2 regions of the Lactiplantibacillus sp. B652 genome follow, and region 1 is predicted to be linked to the other one. Evidence: riboswitches for the same ligand, from Rfam matches in the RefSeq annotation. Region 1 holds a riboswitch; the other holds the start of a gene.
What was found. Region 1 has a riboswitch for FMN ahead of ribD (bifunctional diaminohydroxyphosphoribosylaminopyrimidine deaminase/5-amino-6-(5-phosphoribosylamino)uracil reductase RibD). Riboswitches for the same ligand answer to the same signal wherever they lie in the genome.
Positions count from the first base shown of each region.

Region 2: another riboswitch for FMN. It lies ahead of MZO40_RS06250 (Gx transporter family protein); the one in region 1 lies ahead of ribD (bifunctional diaminohydroxyphosphoribosylaminopyrimidine deaminase/5-amino-6-(5-phosphoribosylamino)uracil reductase RibD).

Region 1 covers NZ_JAMSKY010000002.1:328,672-332,088, forward strand. Annotated here, with positions in the region: gene MZO40_RS04260 (riboflavin synthase) at 1-245, opposite strand, end outside; gene ribD (bifunctional diaminohydroxyphosphoribosylaminopyrimidine deaminase/5-amino-6-(5-phosphoribosylamino)uracil reductase RibD) at 246-1,313, opposite strand; FMN riboswitch at 1,466-1,598, opposite strand; gene MZO40_RS04270 (YfhO family protein) at 1,816-3,417, shown strand, end outside.
Region 2 covers NZ_JAMSKY010000003.1:315,708-319,124, forward strand. Annotated here, with positions in the region: gene scpB (SMC-Scp complex subunit ScpB) at 1-292, shown strand, start outside; gene MZO40_RS06245 (pseudouridine synthase) at 292-1,008, shown strand; FMN riboswitch at 1,063-1,184, shown strand; gene MZO40_RS06250 (Gx transporter family protein) at 1,308-1,892, shown strand; gene MZO40_RS06255 (helix-turn-helix domain-containing protein) at 3,175-3,417, shown strand, end outside.

The DNA of each region.
Region 1 (3,417 bases):
ACTTGTGACCCCACGCTCATCTGGCCCAGATTCGTCCGGCGCGTTGTTTCGGGCATGACCGCAACGCTGAATGCATCCGGCTGTAGCGCCGTTACCGTCAAACAAATCCCGTTGACCGCCACACTGTCTCCAATTTTAAGTGTGGGTGTCACGATTGTCGGCGCAGTAATCGTGAGCGTCATCTCTAATGCGTCACGCTGGCACTGGCTGACGCGACCTTTGGCTTGTACAATTCCTGAAAACATTTACTCGACTCCCTTTCGCACGGCCCGTAGCCGCAAATCTGTTCCCAACCACTTCAATGTCGGTTGCTCAAACGCCAGCTGTTCGGTTGGTACCGCTCCCATTACTGCTGGCAAACCGGCACCGCCAATCATTGTGGGTGCGATATAGCTGACCCATTCATCAATCAAATTCGCTGCAACGAAATCCGCTTGCAGGTGCGCACCACCTTCGACCAATAACGACTGCCATCCGTGTTGAAGGCATAATTCGCTGATTGCCGCCGGTGTCCAATCACCAATTCGTACTTCCACGTTTGGTAACGCCTGTAATGACGCATCACTGGCGCTCGCCTGGCGACACAAAAGCCAAGTCTCACCAGTGGTTTCCTGTAGTATTCGCCGGTCACGCGCCACGGCACTGGTATTCAGTACAATCAGTCGAACTGGCGGATGGGTCATCGCGAGTAAACGGACGGTCAGTTGCGGATCATCGATCGTCAGGGTGCGTTCACCAATCAAAATTGCTTGAAATTGCGAACGCAACCGTTGACTGTCGGCATAACTGGCCTGATTAGAAATCAACGTCCGCGCGTCCCCAGCGGCATTGGTCTTACCATCCAGACTCATCGCAGTCTTGAGCGTCACCCACGGCCGCTGATGCGTATAAAAATGATTGTAGTGCGGATTCAACGCTCGTACTTCCTTTGCCAGACAACCCGTGACGACCGCCACGTCATGATCCAACAAATACTGGCAGCCCTTGCCACCGACAACTGGATGGGGGTCCAACTGACCAATCACCACTTTACGAATTCCAGCTTGAACGATGCGCTCACAGCACGGCGGGGTCTTGCCATAATGCGAACAAGGTTCAAGTGTGACCACCAGTGTCGCATCCTTCGCCTGTTCCGATGTCACTTGCCGTAAAACGTCAACTTCAGCGTGGTCACCACCAAAATAATGATGATAGCCTTGTGCTAAGACTTGGCCATCCTTGACTAGTACCGCACCAACTTGCGGATTTTGATAAGTCGCAACTCCCGCCTTTTTCGCCTGAGTGACGGCGAGTTGCATCCAATCAGTTAACATTGCTTCACCTCCGATAGAATATAAAACACCCGACTATCAAAATTCGATAATCGGGTGTGAGTGTTCGCTAAATAGATTTCACCAGTAGGGTCCAGCTAAATAAACCTTAATGAAGGTCATGAATAGCTACTACTGCCTAGTAAAATTAAGCCATTTTTCTTCTCCCATCCAGACTATACTGTCGGTCCCAGACTTGCACTGGGTCCACCGCGCGCACGCGGGTCACGGACTTCAACATACGTTGTTACCGTCGGTCGGGAATTGCACCCTGCCCCGAAGAAATCGTATTCAGTTTTCACTTTTTATAAAAACACTTTCTGAACAAATTGTCAAATCGTCACTTTGATTTCGACCCACCGACTGCTGTGTTAAACTTTCAATAAATTTATCGATACTTGCTTATAAAGTATAACTATTTTCAGAAATTTTTACGCATTTTTATGTAAAATTGAGACTTTTGAATGTTAGTCTGATGATATTTCTAGTATCGGAGTTGGGTTAAATGGGACAACCAAAAATGCACAATCGCCAAACTAGTCGGTGGCCAGTCGCCATACTTTCAGGGCTGCTATCCATGATGATTATTGGGGTCGTCTTTGGGTACTACCACATTACGCCCTTTGGCAACCATAATTTGCTGATAAGTGATATGGGTGGTCAATACTTATCGTTTTTCACCGCCTATCGTCATGCAATTCTTGCACATTCTTTTCAAGCCTATTCATTTTCACAGTCAATCGGTGGTAACGCCTTACCAAATATCGCGTATTATTTATTAAGCCCCTTCAACTTATTAATTTTATTTTTTCCAGCGGCCCATTTACCGACCGCTTTGAGTTTGCTCATCATCGTTAAAATCGGTGCGATTGGCATCAGTATGACCTGGTTTTTGCAAACACATTTCAATACACGGCACTGGTCCACGGCCATTTTTGGAACGGCCTTTAGCTGCTGCGGATTCGTCGCACTCAATTATTTCACGGTGATGTGGTTAGATGCCTTGATCTGGCTGCCACTAGTCATTATGGGCCTGGACCGCTTGATTGCGACCGGACACGGCGGACAATTCTTCGGTTGGTTCTGGCTCAGCATCGTCACCAATTATTATTTAGGTTATATGACCGGCCTGTTCGTCGGTTACTACTTCATTTATCAATTGTTTGAAACTAAACCAGCCGGTGAGTGCATCTGGCAGACGATTCGCACTCAGTCGACCTTGATTTGGCATTTTATCTTGACGACCCTGTTGTGTGGCTTGAGTACGATGTTTCTGCTCATTCCGACTGGGCTGGGCATGCTGACAACGGCCAAAACGGCGGTCAAGCCTTCCAGTTACTTGCCGGTTTTGCAAATCGGCTGGAAAACGCTCAGTCAGCTTGGGATTGGCGCCGCTAATTTCACGACTCGCCTGGCCCACGCACCAACGCTGTTCACTAGCACGCTAGTTTTACTGCTCGCAGGGTGCTTCTTCGTCCACCCGCAACTATCGCGAGCGCACAAATGGCATGGCTTTGGTCTGTTACTGGCCTTATTTTTAAGCATGGCAATTCGGACACTCGATACGATCTGGCACATGTTTCAAACGCCCGCCGGCTTTCCATACCGGAACGCCTTCTTCTTCAGCTTTGCACTCATCATGATGGCTTTTGAGGCCTGGCAAGCCGGTCCCCGTCAGGTCGCGCCTGTCTGGAAATGGGGGTTGCCGATTGGACTGATGGTGGCCCTGATTTTAGGCTGGTGGGGCCAACGCGGCGGACATCATCCACTGGCAACTAGCACCTTACTCTTGAGCTTAGCTGCGGTCATCTTAACTGCCAGCTGTCTATTTTTGACGGCCAAACGTTGGCAGGTACTAGGTCTCACTGGAATCACGGCACTAGAACTGGGCCTCAATAGCAAGTTGATGATGGCCCATAGTCCGTTCGGCAATCAGGCCAAATACGTGGCAGCCTATCGCATTGAAGACCGGCAGATGCGCTCAGTCAGCGACCCGGATGGCCAACTCTACCGCGTTGAAAGTCGCAATACACTCATTAACCAAGCCTATAATGCCAGTAGCCATTACCGTAATTACAACGATCCACTGTTATTCAACTTTCACGAC
Region 2 (3,417 bases), on a different contig from region 1:
GTTGACTCGAATCGAAATTGATGAGATTCGAGGCGTCCACAGTGGCTCGACGATTCAAAAACTGGTGCTTCGGCAACTCGTGACTGAGACGGGGCGGTTAAATGAACCTGGGCGACCGATTCTATATGGGACCACGGAACTGTTTTTGGATTACTTTGGCTTGAAATCACTCGACGATTTACCAGCCATCGATTTGGCGGCGCTGAGTGATGCTGAACATCCCGCTCCAGAAACCGATCTATTTTTGAATGCATTTCAGGATAAACTAAAAGGAAATCGTGAGGAAAACTAATGGCAGAACGATTACAAAAAGTGATGGCAGAAGCCGGCATTGCGTCGCGACGGAAGTCCGAAGTCTTGATTACTTCTGGTCACGTGAAAGTCAACGGCAAGACCGTGACAACGTTGGGCGTTAAGGTCGAACCACATGACCACGTCGAAGTTGACGGTGTGCCGTTGAACGCTGAAAAACTTGTGTATTACTTATTTTACAAGCCGCGGGGCGTCGTCACGACGGTTCACGACGAAAAGGGCCGTAAGACGGTCATGGACTTCTTTGAGGACGTGCTTGAACGGATCTATCCGGTGGGACGTTTGGACTATGACACTTCCGGCTTACTCATTATGACCAATGATGGTGCACTAGCTAATCGGCTGACCCATCCGAAATATGAGGTCAAAAAGACTTATTTGGCGAAGGTTGAAGGCGTCCCGACTAATGCCGACTTGAAGCAATTACGGCTCGGCGTCGAAATCGATGGTCGCAAGACTGCCCCTGCCAAGTCGAATTTGTTAGATAGTGATCACAAGAAAAATAACGCGTTGGTCCAGTTGACGATTCACGAAGGCCATAATCACCAAGTGAAGAAAATGCTGGCGGCAGTTGGTCATCCAGTGACGAAGCTGAAACGTGAACGGTATGGGGTTCTAGATTTGCAAAGTTTACAACCCGGCGAATATCGTAAATTGAAGCCGATCGAAATTAGTAAGTTAAAAGGTGAACGATAACGCTTGCATTTTTGAACGGAAGCCATTACAATGAACTTGTAAAAATAAATATTGGTTCATCTTCAGGGCAGGGTGTAATTCCCGACCGGCGGTAATAACCCGCGACCTATGCGTGTGCATAGTGATTTGGTGCAATTCCAAAGTCGACAGTAAAGTCTGGTATAAAGAAGATCGAGCTTATTTGCCAAGCGTTGCAAGTAAGTCCGCCCCGGATGACAGTTAGTGTGATCGGAGCGGATTTTTTTAGTTGAACAAATGGTAATGCGGTTCATTGAAGATGACCCATAGGAGGGTGCGTTATGCAACATACAACGTTACACCGACTAGTGGGCATAGCCTTACTCGGTGCCATTGCGTATATTTTAATGTTACTGGAGTTTCCGATTTTGCCGGTTGCGCCATGGATGAAGATTGATTTTTCGGATATTCCGATTTTGATTGGTCTATTTCTATTCGGCGTCGGCGGTGCGTTCATCATCACCATCATCAAGTTATTACTGCATTCAGCCATGGTTGGCTTTGCAGTTTATAACTTAATTGGTTCGTTGGCCAGCTTCTTAGGTACGGCTATTCTGATTTTAGCCTTTGCCGCTGTGCTGCGCTATTATCGCGGCAATCCAAAGTGGCGGATGCCACTGGCGATTTGCGTCGCGACGATCGGACTAACGGTCATTGAATCGTTAGCCAACTTGACGTTCGTACTGCCATTTTACTTACAAGTGATGGGTATGAAGCTAAGCATGTCGTTGAACACGATCGTCTTAGTGGCCGTTGTCCCATTCAACTTGATCAAAGGCTTATTGGTTGGCAACGTCTTCTGGTTAGTCTACAACCGTTTAGCAAAGTGGTTGGGAACGCATAATCAATTGACAAGTCGCGTTTAAAAAATAACACGTGAAAAACGTGAGCAGTCATCAATTGCGTAATTGCATGGTGACTGCTTTTTTTTGACCGCTGAGCGTGCTATTCTTAAAGCATTGCGTTTTTTCACTTGAGTTGGTATGGCGTTCAAGTCTATGTCGTGAAAGCTCCTGCGTTGTGCTAGCTGTTATTTAGCTTTAAAGATGATTAAATCGTGCCAATTGTTTGGCTTACTGTTCGTCTGCCGGTGCGCACCTTAGTCCGACTTCCGGGGCCGGCTGACAATTGCTGGAACGCAGCCGACATCGATTTGAACTCACGCAGAAGACCACTGCGCAATTTCAAATACGAGTCTTATTCTAAGCCGGAAGAAAATCACTTCCAGCTAAGAATAATTTGGCTACTGAGCATTGTCCGGCGGTCCGGCCAGTCGGGAAACCGTTCGAATGGCAGATGAACGACCACCTATCCTGGTGCAATTGACCACTAAATATTAGGTGGGTAGTTCTTCATGCAAAGGTTTGATTGGTATCATCATGACTTATGGCATTTAATTATTGAGAAAATCACAGGAATATTGTTCATTGTTCTCAATCCCACTAATTTCACCAGACACTAGTCTTGAAATTAGTCGATCAAATTGCCTTCATTCAGAATTCAAGACTTGGTTATTTCAGACGACTAGGGAAAATGCTGACAAGTTTAATAAGGCTGCTTGTCCGAAGCCATAAAGCATGGGCAAACAGTTTAGCTATCGTTAGAATCAGTCTCACAGTTGAATGTCACCATGAACGTGTAACAAAACCAGCGACAGATCCAAAAAAGGTTGAGTTTGCACATGTCTGCCTTTCGAATACCATCCCGGCTGGAAGGTATTCTGGGCAAGGCCCGGTGGTGAAATTTCACTTAGCAAGCGTTCTTGGCTTGGTTAGTGAAAGACCAGTATTTAAGACGTGGTTTTCGGCTTAAATCTGTGTCCACCACGTTCCGGCCATTGCCCAGAATGCCTGGAAGCCGGTGAAGGACGCATCTACCACATAAAGATTACGGTAACTCGCACTGTTTCCAGCGGGTCTCAGCTGGTAGCCTTTGAACTTAGAATCCGCACGATTTAATCATAATTCAGGACAAATTAACTAGCACAAGGTGTAATTGATACAGCGTGCAATCAACAATCTAGTGAATCCTTTGGGCTTGAAAGAATTTGTTGTGTTGTTGTAGCAAAGCAAGTTCAGTTCGAATCTACATAAAAGTCGCTGCATTTAGATACCCAACGATCAGTTAATTAAGAAAGGAGGTGCCACGGTGTTTACGGATTATGTGCTGCTCTTATTTGGGACGACGCCACGCCGCGCCAAAGGCATGTTCAATGTCTTACGCGGACGCCGCACAGTCTCGACGTTGTTTGCTGGTTTGACCGCGGGCTGTTTAGATTTGCTAGATAGCTGGCACGGGGTCCCCCTCGAAGATTTTATGGCGGCGACTGCGGTTCTGGAAGAGAACGGATTGCTGATTAGTCCGGAAGCGGGCAGTTGGCAGCTGACTGCG